DNA from 4 places in the Priestia sp. FSL P4-0332 genome. Region 3 is predicted to be linked to each of the others. Evidence: riboswitches for the same ligand, from Rfam matches in the RefSeq annotation. Region 3 holds a riboswitch; each other region holds the start of a gene.
The links. A riboswitch is a leader RNA that binds a small molecule or an ion and turns the genes downstream of it on or off. The one in region 3 is predicted to bind cyclic di-AMP.
Positions count from the first base shown of each region.

Region 1: another riboswitch for cyclic di-AMP. It lies ahead of MKY06_RS27155 (APC family permease); the one in region 3 lies ahead of MKY06_RS20910 (APC family permease).
Region 2: another riboswitch for cyclic di-AMP. It lies ahead of kdpF (K(+)-transporting ATPase subunit F); the one in region 3 lies ahead of MKY06_RS20910 (APC family permease).
Region 4: another riboswitch for cyclic di-AMP. It lies ahead of MKY06_RS19950 (potassium channel family protein); the one in region 3 lies ahead of MKY06_RS20910 (APC family permease).

Region 1 is NZ_JBBOUA010000002.1:49,325-52,450, reverse strand. It holds gene MKY06_RS27155 (APC family permease) at 1-1,482, opposite strand, end outside; cyclic di-AMP (ydaO/yuaA leader) riboswitch at 1,611-1,755, opposite strand; gene MKY06_RS27150 (phospholipase D-like domain-containing protein) at 2,078-2,995, opposite strand.
Region 2 is NZ_JBBOUA010000001.1:3,041,817-3,044,942, forward strand. It holds gene kdpA (potassium-transporting ATPase subunit KdpA) at 1-1,205, opposite strand, end outside; gene kdpF (K(+)-transporting ATPase subunit F) at 1,230-1,310, opposite strand; cyclic di-AMP (ydaO/yuaA leader) riboswitch at 1,689-1,829, opposite strand; gene MKY06_RS15490 (hypothetical protein) at 1,845-1,982, opposite strand; cyclic di-AMP (ydaO/yuaA leader) riboswitch at 2,055-2,197, opposite strand; gene MKY06_RS15495 (undecaprenyldiphospho-muramoylpentapeptide beta-N-acetylglucosaminyltransferase) at 2,584-3,126, opposite strand, start outside.
Region 3 is NZ_JBBOUA010000001.1:3,972,146-3,975,271, forward strand. It holds gene MKY06_RS20910 (APC family permease) at 1-1,201, opposite strand, end outside; cyclic di-AMP (ydaO/yuaA leader) riboswitch at 1,364-1,505, opposite strand; gene MKY06_RS20915 (N-acetylmuramoyl-L-alanine amidase) at 1,697-2,731, opposite strand.
Region 4 is NZ_JBBOUA010000001.1:3,786,438-3,789,563, forward strand. It holds gene MKY06_RS19945 (TrkH family potassium uptake protein) at 1-692, opposite strand, end outside; gene MKY06_RS19950 (potassium channel family protein) at 696-1,355, opposite strand; cyclic di-AMP (ydaO/yuaA leader) riboswitch at 1,480-1,624, opposite strand; gene MKY06_RS19955 (carboxymuconolactone decarboxylase family protein) at 1,740-2,198, opposite strand; gene MKY06_RS19960 (Lrp/AsnC family transcriptional regulator) at 2,319-2,774, shown strand.

The DNA of each region.
Region 1 (3,126 bases), on a different contig from region 3:
GTTAATGGAATTCTCGACAGCTCTTGTTAAACCTGCAACTGGTATAATGACTACATTTCCTTCTATAGCTACTGCTTCTTTATCTCCCGGCTTGATACGGAGTTGCTTTCCTACCTCTTCATAATGGTTCTTAATACGGTGGAACAGATAAACGATAAGAGGTAAAAAGATTAAAACAGCCCATACTTGCGAGAATTTCGTTGTAAAGAAAATAAGTAGCACAGTGAAGCTGATCAAAGCTCCTATAAAATTGGTCACTAATTTCCCTTGCCAGCCAGCTGGCTTTTCTTTAAGCCATTTTACAATCATGCCTGTTTGAGATAGCGTAAATGGAATAAATACTCCAACCGCATATAAAGGAATTAACCGTTCTGTATTACCTTGAAACGCTATGATGAGCGCAATAGAGGCAATTCCGAGTGTCACAATCCCATTTGAATAACCCAAGCGATCTCCTCGCATCGTAAACATACGCGGAATATACTTATCTACAGCTAAATTGACAGCCAGTAAAGGGAAAGCTGAAAAGCCTGTATTGGCAGCCAACACTAGAATTAAAGCCGTCGTACCTTGAGCAAAATAATAGAAACCATTTCGTCCAAATACTTGGGAAGCAAGCTGGGAAACAACCGTCTCCTCTGCTTTAGGCACAATTCCAAACCAATAAGCCAAGAACATGACACCTGAAAACAAAATAGCTAAAATAATACCCATTGCAACAAGCGTACGTACTGCATTTCTTGCAGCCGGTTGTCTAAAGTTTGTTACAGCATTTGAAATAGCTTCTACGCCTGTAAGGGCTGAACACCCTGATGAAAAAGCGCGTAGTAGTAAAAATAAGCTGATTCCTGGCACTGCAGTTCCAATAGCAGGATGAACATTAGGAGATACCTGACCAGTCGCTACTTTCCACATTCCTACACCTATTAAGAGAAGTAGTGCAAGAACAAACAGATAAACAGGATACGCTAATGCTGACGCAGATTCTGTTACCCCTCTTAGGTTCAAAATCATAATAAAAATAACCAATAAGCAAGCGATGATGACCTTGTAGTCATGAAGGACAGGAAAAGCAGACGTTAACGCATCAGTTCCAGAGGAAATACTTACAGACACGGTTAAAATATAGTCTACTAATAAAGATCCTCCGGCAATAAGACCTGCATTTTCTCCGAGATTATATTTCGATACAACATACGCCCCTCCCCCTTCTGGGTACGCATAAATAATTTGGCGATACGAAAGAATAAGTGCCGTTAAAAGAATAAGTACCCCAATACCAATTGGGATGGAGTACCAAAATGCGATCATTCCAATGGTGGCAAGCACGATTAAGACTTGTTCTGGGCCGTACGCCACGGATGAAAGTGCATCAGATGAAAGAATAGCTAGGGCCTTGACCTTATTTAATTTTTGTTCGCCTAACTCTTTTGATTTAAGTGGCCTGCCAATTAACAAGCGCTTTATGGATGAATAACTCATCTAAATTCCTCCTGAAACCTTTACCATTTACTGTATTATTTTACTTTTATCATTCCCTATGGCAGAAAAAAAACACAAAAAAGAACACTAAGGTTCTGCTTAGTGTTCTTTTCAGGACAAATAAAAGCAACCCCTCTCTAAAAACGCTTATGAGGTTAGCTGTCGGATTCGGGCCTTCAAAGTAGCCCTACTTTCTTTCCAGAAAGATTCACCCCTAGTGCAAAAGCACAAAAATGGGTCCCCCACTCCTTACAGATTAAGCGATAAAAGGTATAAAAATAGCAAGATTATATATGTACGTTAGGTACTATACGCCAGAATATTAAATTTGTAAATAGGTATGTTAACTAAAAAGAGACGGTTTAAAACATCTTTTTTATTGCATATCTCTAATGTATTTTTTCCCCATAAAGTAAATAACGTTCACAAAAGTATACTTATGCGAACGAGTTGTATTATGCTTTCTTAAAGTTTTTTTGAAGTCAAAAAGAGAGCTACTACAACAAAGTAGTGCTCTCTTTTTTAATGAACTATTTATCAAAAACCTAATTGGAGTATTTTATCAAAAATAATAATAAATCCATTCCGGTGTTTTTTAGAGAGAACGTTCCCATTTAGGTATTTCATCTATTACTCTTTTGGTTAATCTGCGACTATTTGCTTTATCTTCATTAATTTCTCGTTCTACGTAGGCAATTATCTCACGATCATAAATGATACAGCTAGCTTCATCGTTTAAATAAAAACTTCGTGGGTCCCAATTGGCTGTGCTGATATTGGCTACTGTATGATCAATGATCACTACTTTTCCGTGAAAAAAACCTTTTTCATATAAGAAAATTCGAATGCCTTTGCTTAATAGTTTCTCTGTTTTAGGATAACTAGGTGGTTTAGTAAACCAGGCATCGGTATTGTCCGGCAGTAAAATATCAATTGAAACGCCTTTTTCTTTTGCCGAAATAAGCGCATCCATTAAACGTTCACTCGGAATAAAATAAGGGGTAGCAATGGTAAGCTTTGTTCTGGCACAATTAATTAGCTTAATTACCTTTTGCTCAAGTTCTTCCCCAGTTGAAAATAGCAGTTGATAGTTCGCTCTGTTAGAGTCAGAGGTATGAACATGTTGAGGAGAAAGGCGCTGTCCTGTATCTTCTTCCCAATCTTTCAGAAATTGTTGTTCAATTTCAAAAACACCTTCTCCTTTTATCCGTAGATGATAGTCACGCCAATAGCCTAATTTTTTATGGTTTCCTAAATATTCTTCTCCTATATTAAAACCTCCGAGGTAGGCTTCTTTTCCATCCACTACGACAAACTTTCGATGATTCCGATGATTAATACTATAAAAAAAGTGCTGCATGCTGGCTTTTCGACTAAATGTAAATTCAACTCCGTTTTTCTTAAGATCATTTACAAGTGTTCGGGACATATCATTTCCTCCAAAACGATCCACAGAAAGCTTAATCTTCACGCCTTCTGCTGCTCTCTCTTTCAATAGGTTAAAGAATTTCATACTAATAGTTTTTACTAATTAGGGAAGGTTTATAGATTGATTACCAGGTAAAATAAGGTAATTGCGATAGTGTGAATTTTTCTGAAGTTAGCTTAACTAAACACTTATTAATGATACATAAGAGTTTCTTA
Region 2 (3,126 bases), 930 kb from region 3:
TTACCTACGTATTCCGGGGTTCTTCCAACCATTAAACCTGATAAAAATACGGCGATGATGACGTACATCATGACATTCATAAATCCTGCTCCGACACCGCCAAATACGGTATTTAACATCATATTTCCAAGTGTCAATAACCCGGTAAGAGGCGTAAGGGTATCGTGCATGGCATTGACTGCGCCTGTTTCACTTGCTGTCGTCACGATGGCGTACAGAGTTGACATGCCGACACCAAAACGAACTTCTTTCCCTTCCATATAACCGCTCGCTTCATTCAAATGAAAAGCATCAAGTCTAGGGTTGCCACCCCACTCTGTTACAAACGCTGTACTTAAGATAACAATAAAGAGCATACTCATCGATATAAACAAGATGCGACCTTGTTTACGCTGTCCGATCATTTTTCCGTACGTAAAAGGAAGTGCGGTTGGCAACAAAAGCATAAGGACGATTTGTAATACATTGCTCCACGCATTAGGATTTTCAAATGGATGAGCTGAATTGACACCAAAAAATCCCCCTCCGTTGTTGCCTAGCTCTTTGATTGAAAGAAAAGAAGCAACTGGTCCCCTTGCTATTTGCTGGGATGCCCCTTCTAATGTATGGGCAGTCACCGTTCCGCTTAACGTTTGAGGAACACCTAAAAACGCAAATAAAATGCCTGTTATAAAAGCAATAGGAAGTAAAACATGCGTAATTGATTTCACAAAATCAACAAAAAAGTTTCCCATGTCCTTCCCTGCCAACCCACGAATAAAAGCGATTGCTACTGCAAGGGCTGTTGCTGGTGCAGCAAACATCATAAATACAACGGCGGCCATCTGCGAGAAATAAGACAAACCTGATTCACCGCTGTAGTGCTGCAAGTTCGTATTTGTCATAAAACTAATGGCCGTGTTAAAAGCAAGGGCCGGATCCATTCCTTTGATGTGGCTTGGGTTAAGCGGCAGTACCGCTTGAAACCGGAAGATAAGATACACCACAAAAATCATAAACGTATTCGCCAAAACGAGAGCAAGTGCATATTGCTTCCACGTCTGATTATGCCCTTTAATTCCTGCCGCTTTAAACATCACCGATTCTATCTTCCCTACCAAGCTAGTGTTTTTATCGTTTGAAAACACATTCGCTATATAAATACCTACGGGCTTTGCAATAAGCGCTACAAAAACAAGCAGCAGCGCAACTGATAGTAGAAAAATTCCCACGTTTTATTCCTCCGCTTATTAAAATTGTTCTGGATTTAACAGTACATATACTAAATAAATTAAAACGAGAACTGAAATACCTAACAAAATGAACGACATGTTCACTTCTCCTCTCTTTCGTCTACTACATGAGACGACCAGCAAATAATTCCGTACATAGCAGCTGTTAATATGGCAAGCGTTCCAAGCATGATTATATCCAAGTTGCTCCCTCCTAACTGTTTCTTACTACCCATGATTAAGCGTAGTGACTGTTTCTGTGCGTAAAGCATCACGCCCAAGTGAGCTAGCTGCGAAAGGTTATCTTTGATTGTTTAATCCTCACGTATTGTTGCTCTCGTTTTAAAAGCCCTACTATATCCTCTTTACGGTGCAGACATAACCTGCTCTCCTATTTTCCCCATTAAAAAAACCGCAGAAGAGAGTTCTCTTCCGCGGTTTAATGCACGACAAATAAGCCGTGATCGACACGAATTTTTTTACTCCCAAAACGCTTACGGAGTTAGCTGTCGGATTCGGGTTATGGAAGTAACCCTACTCAGTTAAGAGATTCACCCCTAGTACATACGTACAAAATATTGGGTCCCCCGCTCATAATTGATTAAGCGTATATTTGTTATTTAATTTTTAGACTTAATTATGGTTTTTACTGCTGCGTTTAAAACTTTGATTAGCTAACGTAGACAAATAGCGGTTTGCTAGATCAAAAGATTGCTGGTCGCACATTGCTCGGTATTCAATCAATTGAATCATTTGCTTAGATAAATGCATCTTGACGCTCCTTTCACCTATATTTTGAAAGGAGCGTACTATCCGCTGTTATAGAAAACGACCACGATTACACCATCCTCTCTCTTAACGCTTACGAAGTTAGCTGACGGGTTCGGGTCAAGAAAGTAACCCTACTCAATTAAGAGATTCACCCCTGATAATTGGGTCCTCCGCTCTTTCCTTCTCTTTCAGAAAAGACTCAGCGTTTCACAGTGGAACGTTTCATGAGAGTAATCTTACTCCTGTTAAAATTTACTGTCAACAACATTTTTTGAAATTTTAAAAGCTTTATTTTTCTATGTATATTCATTATTTTAAAATAATAGATTCGAAGAAAAAAAGGTTGTGACTGAATGTAGCCCATCTAAAGATGAACAAATGGGATACATGAGCTGAACCGCTTGTGACACCGCAGTTGATTTCTGTGCAAGACTTCGCTTTCCGCAGGAGGCTTCTTCTTGCCCTCCAATCAACTGCTAGAAGGATCTGAACAGGTGAAACCTACGTTCACTTTAACAAAAAAAACGAACCACTAATCAAACACCTTGATCAATGGTTCGTTTTTCACTTCGGCTAAAGTACGTTTGTCCCAGCCTTTTTTTTAACTCATTTTCTCAATTTCATTTACAAGAATTGAAATGGCATCCGTTTTTGTTGCTTCACGCATTGTACGCTTCATCGTACTTGCCTGCTGCTGAAGCTCATTTACTTCCCGCAAAAACACTTCTTTTGTTAACTGTTCTTCTTCCACAACCATACAGTAGCCTTTTTTCTTAAAGGACTGTGCATTTAAAATTTGATCTCCGCGGCTTTGTGCTTTTGACAAAGGAATAATCATCATCGGTTTATGAAGGGCTAAAAACTCAAAGATAGCATTTGATCCGCCGCGTGTAATCACATAATCAGTGGCCGCTAGAACATCTGGAAGCTGTTCATTTACATATTCTAACTGACGGTAGCCCGACTCTTTTTCAAGGCTTGTATCAACATTGCCTTTTCCGCACAGGTGTACAATTTGAAATTTCTTTTGCAGTTCAGGCAAGGACTCTCGAACAATTTCATTGATGCGACGTGCTCCTAAACTTCCGCCCATAATGGTTAAAATTGGGCGCTTATCATAAAAGCGAAGCCAGCTTTCCCCGTT
Region 3 (3,126 bases):
GCTTTTCTCTAAGCCATTTGACAATCATGCCTGTTTGAGAAAGCGTGAATGGAATGAACACTCCAACTGCATAAAGAGGGATTAATTGTTCAGTCGCTCCTTTAAAAGCTACAATTAAGACAATAGAAGCAATTCCAAGGGTCACAATTCCATTTGAATAGCCTAGTCGATCGCCACGAATTTGAAACATTCTTGGCATGTATTTATCAGACGATAAGTTGACAGCCAGCAAAGGGAAAGCTGAAAAGCCCGTATTCGCTGCTAGCACTAGAATTAGAGCTGTTGTGCCTTGAATAAAATAATAAAATCCATTTCGTCCAAACACACTCGATGCAATTTGTGATACAACCGTTTCATCTGCTTTTGGAGAAATGCCAAGCCAATAAGCTAAAAACGTGATGCCCGAAAATAAAACGGCTAAAATACCGCCCATCAGCATTAATGTATGAACAGCATTTTTTGCACCTGGCTCTTTAAAGTTAGGCACTGCATTTGAAATAGCTTCTACACCTGTCAATGCCGAACAGCCTGACGAAAAAGCTTTTAATAATAAAAACAAACTAATACCTGGCACTACTGTACCGAGAGATGGATGAAGCTCAGGTGAAACTTGACCTGTCGCTATTTTAAACAAGCCTACCGCTATTAACAAAATAAGAGCAATAACAAATAAATAAACCGGATAAGCTAATACAGAAGCGGATTCTGTTACACCACGTAAATTTAAAACAGTAATAAAAATCACCAGCAAACACGCAATTACTACATTGTAATGATGCAGCGTTGGAAAAGCCGAAGTTAAAGCATCGGTTCCTGCTGAAACACTCACGGCAACTGTTAAAATATAATCTACTAACAGTGACCCCCCAGCGATAAGCCCAGGATTTTCTCCTAAATTGGTTTTTGAAACAATATAAGCTCCTCCGCCTTGCGGATACGCATAAATAATTTGACGATATGAAAGAATTAAAGCCGTCAGGAGTACCAATACCCCAATCGCAATTGGAATCGAATACCAATAGGCAAGGACGCCGACTGTTGCAAGTACAATCAAAATTTGTTCTGTTCCATAAGCCACTGAAGATAAGGCATCTGAAGATAAAATAGCCAGTGCTTTAAGCTTACTAAGCTTTTGATCGCCTAACTCTTTTGTTTTAAGCGGCTTTCCAATCAATAATCTTTTGAGAACTGAATAGTTCACGCAATTTCCCTCCGATGATTGCCTAGCTACTATTTACTATTCATTGCTAAGCTCCGTTACAAGTTCACGAACAAGTGATATCATTCCTAAAAAATACCTTTTTATGTTAAAAAAGCGCACAAAAAAAACACTAAGGGTTCTCAGCGTTTTTACACAGCTTAAACCTCCTCTCCAAAACGCTTATGGGGTTAGCTGTCGGATTCGGGCTATGAGAGTAGCCCTACCTTTAAAAAAAGGATTCACCCCAAGTGACAATGCACAAATTTGGGTCCCCCACTTCTGACGAATTAAGCGATAACAGGTCAATATAATTTTCGGTTAAAGGGTATGATCGATAACATGTTTCTTTCATAACTATCCTTTGTTCTTAGATAATATACTCCCGTACAAATGGTTTGTAAAGCATTATTTTACGTAAACCATAAAATAGTACTTAAGGCGCTTTTAACAGAAAAACAAAAGGCCTTCTGCTCGCTTACAGAAGACCTTTTTGCTTTAACTTTTTGCTTTTAAAACGGCTGCTAGCTTGTTTTTCGTTTGAGGACCATAAATGCCATCTACATCATAAGGAAGATACACAAGCTGAAAACGTCTTACTGCATCTTTCGTTTGAACTCCATATATTCCGTCTACTGACCCTACTTTAAAATTAACTGCGTTTAATGCTCTTTGAAGCTGTTTCACGGCTTCTCCAGAATCACCTTGCTTTAAAATTCCATTGGGAAGTGGATATTGTTCAGCAGGTGGTGTTGGAGATGGGTTTGGTGAAGTCCCTGAAGGAATAACAATTGTTTTTCCAACCTGTAGTGTTAAAGGATCAGAAAGCCCTGTATTCGCTTCTTGAAGCGCTTGTACTGTTATATTGTACTTCTGTGCAATACTGTACAGCGTATCTCCTTGCTTGATCGTATACGTTTTTGTACCTGGTTCAGAAGGTGATGGATTTGGTGTTGGTGTTGGATTTGGGTTTGGAACTGCACGACGGGGTAAATTCAAATAGACGGCAATTCCTTTTGCATACGATTCACCCATGCTTTTTAAAAAAGCTTCGTTTTGGAGAAGTGCTGCATCGGTGCGGTTATCAATAAAAGCTATTTCAGTTAGTACTGCGGGCATATTTGTTAAGCGAAGCACCGCATAATTGGCTGACTTTCGACCGCGATTCGGATGATTATACGATAGCAGCGTTGGCTGTACTTGGCCGTGGACAATTGATTGAAACGTTTTACTGGCATTGCTAGCGCTTCTGTAAACATAATCTTCGTACCCTGTTCCTCCACCGGCATTTACGTGAATAGACATAAATGCATCTGCTCCCCACGAATTAGCTTGAGAAGCGCGCTGAGATAACGATAAAAAAGTATCTGTGGTACGAGTGGTTTTAATCGTAAAGTCACTGTAGGTGCTATTTAAATAGCTTATTAAATATTGTTGAATTTTTAAAACTAAGTTTTTTTCATACAGTCCATTCGCTCCAACTGCTCCTGCATCTGCCCCACCATGTCCTGCATCAAGATAGATTTTTTTCATATTACTTGTCCCTCCTTATTGTTAACATATGCACGGGGGCAAAAAGTGCTACGTATACTAGCCTAGCAGGTGAAAAATCACTAAAAAAAAGACCCGCTGCCTAATGGCAACGGGTTATTCTGCTTTATAGACAGAATACTGAATAAGGATAGCTCTCAAGGAGTGACAGCTATATGCAGAGTGTTGATTCGTTGATTAAATGATAATAATTATCATTTTCATTTAAAGTATACACTACAAGGAAAGTTTTGTCTATTCTATTATCGTCATAAGCCTATTTAAAAAGAAGAACACCTACAACAATGAGAATAATCCAAATTGGAATGCTTATTAAAATTCCTATGACCAAACCTTTAAAGAAATTTCCTTCTTTCATTTTCCTTACATTCCTCTCC
Region 4 (3,126 bases), 190 kb from region 3:
GCAAACGTGCTGATAATCATAATTTTTGAATGCAGCGTTAGTTTTTTGTACGATTTTTTCACCCACATATCAGCAAGGACGGTAAACCCTAACCCGCCAATAATGAACAGAAAAGAAATTGTTATGTTAATAATAGGGTCTCCTACATACTGAACTAAGTTATCAGACAGCAGTCCAAACCCTGCGTTATTAAAAGCAGAAATCGAATGAAACAAGCTAAAGAACAATCCCTTAGACCATCCGAATTCCGGAACCCAGCGTATTGCTAAGAAGATAAGTGCAACAAACTCAATTAAAAATGAAAAGATAAACAGCCTTTTAACTAGCAGCACAACTCCGCCGACGCTCGTCTGATTTAAGGCCTGCTGAACGAGCATACGCTCTTTAAATCCAATTTTTTTACCTAGCATCATAAAAATCAACACGGCAAATGACATAATGCCAAGACCGCCTATTTGAATTAACAGCATAATGATCGTTTGACCGATGACGGTAAAACGTGTACCTGTATCTACGACGGCTAAGCCGGTCACTGTCATAGCGGAAGTAGATGTAAAAAGGGCGTCTACCCACCGGATTGGCTCAGTAGTAGAAAAAGGCATCATCAATAGAAAAGCACCAATAATAATTCCTCCTCCAAAAATAGAGATAAGCAGCTGCGGAGGGGTAAGTTTAATGATTTGTTTTTTCATGAGTTAAACTCCTTCTTCTTCAAAACGGTTCAAATCGCGATTATGTCCGATAACAATCAGCATATCTCCTTGTTCAATTATTTCATGTGCGGTAGGCGAAATAACCATTTCCCCGTCTTTTCGCTGAAAGCCGATAATATTGCAGCCGTACTTGGCACGAATGTTTAAATCAAACAGCGTTTTATTATGAAGTTTCTTAGAGGCGACAATTTCGACAATACTATAATCCTTTGACAGTTCAATGTAATCAATGATTTTTTCTGACACCACGTGATGAGCAATACGCTTAGCGATATCGCGCTCTGGATGAATAACTTTGTCCGCTCCTATTTTTTCGAGCACTTTTTGATGATACATATTCACTGCCTTTACCCATACTTGCTTAACGCCCATATCTTTTAAAAGCATGGTTGCGAGTACGCTTGCTTCGATATCATCTCCAAACGAAATAAGCGCATGATCAACATTGCGGATACCTAGCCCCTTTAAGCTAGCTTCATCAATCGCGTTTGCTTGCACAACATATGTAGCTGAGTTGCTAAATTTATTTACTACCTCTTGATTGCGGTCAATAGCGAGCACATCCACATCCAGATTAGCAAACTCTTCAACCAAACTGCCTCCAAAACGACCTAATCCCAATACAGCAAACTGTTTTTTCATAATGTATTTATTCCTTTCTTCAACTGCTGTGTGTTCTCTTAGCTTATACTTTTTCTAAAAAATTACATCCTTTTCTTAAAAAAAGCGCAAAAAAACACAGGAAGGCTCCTGTGTTTTTCCACACTCTTCCCCCTCAAAACGCTTGCGAAGTTAGCTGTCGGGTTCGGGTTTTAAGAGTAACCCTACCTTTTTAAGGATTCACCCCGGAGCACAATATGTGCGTAAATAATGGGTCCTCCGCTCCGTAATGGATTAAGCGATTTTTATTCAAATGTCTATGATCTATTTTTTAGAATAATCGATTCGATTCATGATGCGTTTCACTTCACGAAAGCTATCTTACTCCTGTGGATTTTGTCTGTCAAGATATTTTTAGGGAAGATCTCACTTGCCCTGCAAGCTGCAAAAATCATATAAATCTAAACTGACAATCATTTTGTGAAATTGATCAAATAAATTAATAACAGCCAAAAGCTCTAACAGCTGCGTATCACTGTAAAATTTCTTTAATTGATTCATATCAGCATCCGTCAACTCCCTTGGACGCACCCGGTATACATCAATAAATCGAAACAGTAATCGATCTTTTTCTTCCAGCTCTTTTTCTCTTAACACTTTTTGATTAAGCGTCTCATCGCCTACATATGACATGCTCATACACGTCTCACAGCCGTTAACACCTGCTAGATAAAGCCTAATTTTTTCCTTAGTCTCTTTTTCTACTATATCGCTGTTCCAAAGCGTGTCGTAAAGCTCATCATACAATCTTTTTACATGCGGAATTAAATTCAATGCTTTTTCAAAATTTGTTCCCTCTTCGTTTGCTAACAAAACTCTTGCCATTTTTTACTCACTCCTTTTTAATTATTATAGTAAGAAAAATGGAAATTTCAGATTACATATAAAACATCTTATCTACTATTACTAATCAAATGAAACGTTAATGAGAAAGAAGGTTTTCAATTGAAAATTGATGAAATTGATTTATCGATTTTGCAGGCGCTGCAGCAAAACAGCCGCCTTTCCTTACGAGAGCTAGGAAAACAAATTAACCTGTCTCCTCCTTCGGTGGCAGAGCGAGTAAGGCAGCTAGAGAGCTTTGGCGTTATAAAAGGATATACGATCGATATTGATTATGAAAAGCTGCATTTGCCTGTGTCGTGTTTTATTGAAGTAACCATGAAAAACGGAGAGCATGAGCGTTTTAAACGATTTATTTCTCAGTATCCCTACGCTTTATTCTGTGAACGAATCGCCGGGCAAGCCTGCTTTATTACAAAGCTTCAGCTTCCTCACCTGCACGTACTCGAACAATTTATTAACGAAATTACACCTTATGCCAAAACGATTTCACACATCGCCCTTTCTCACGTGGAGATGGCTCCTGCATTATTGAGTCATTTAAAAGATGAAAAGTGATTGAAACCTAACGAAAGCGGTCCAATCTAAAAGCGAACAATGGGATCAATAAGCTCGTATGAATCACTTTTGACACCGCTGTTGATTTCTGTGCCAGGCTTCGCTTTCCGCAGGAGTCTTCGCCTTGCCCTCCAATCAACAGCTAGAACCAAATAAATAGATTAAACATACGTTCACCATACTAACGAAAAAATCCGAACGATTCATCGTTCGGATCTTCTTTCCATTAAACTACTTTTGTCCCAGCCTCTTTTATTCGTCCAACAGCATAAAAAATAACCCTCCAAAGCTGGAGGGTATAAATTTTCCGAATAATGAAAGTTTTACAACTTCATTTTATCAGGTGCCGACA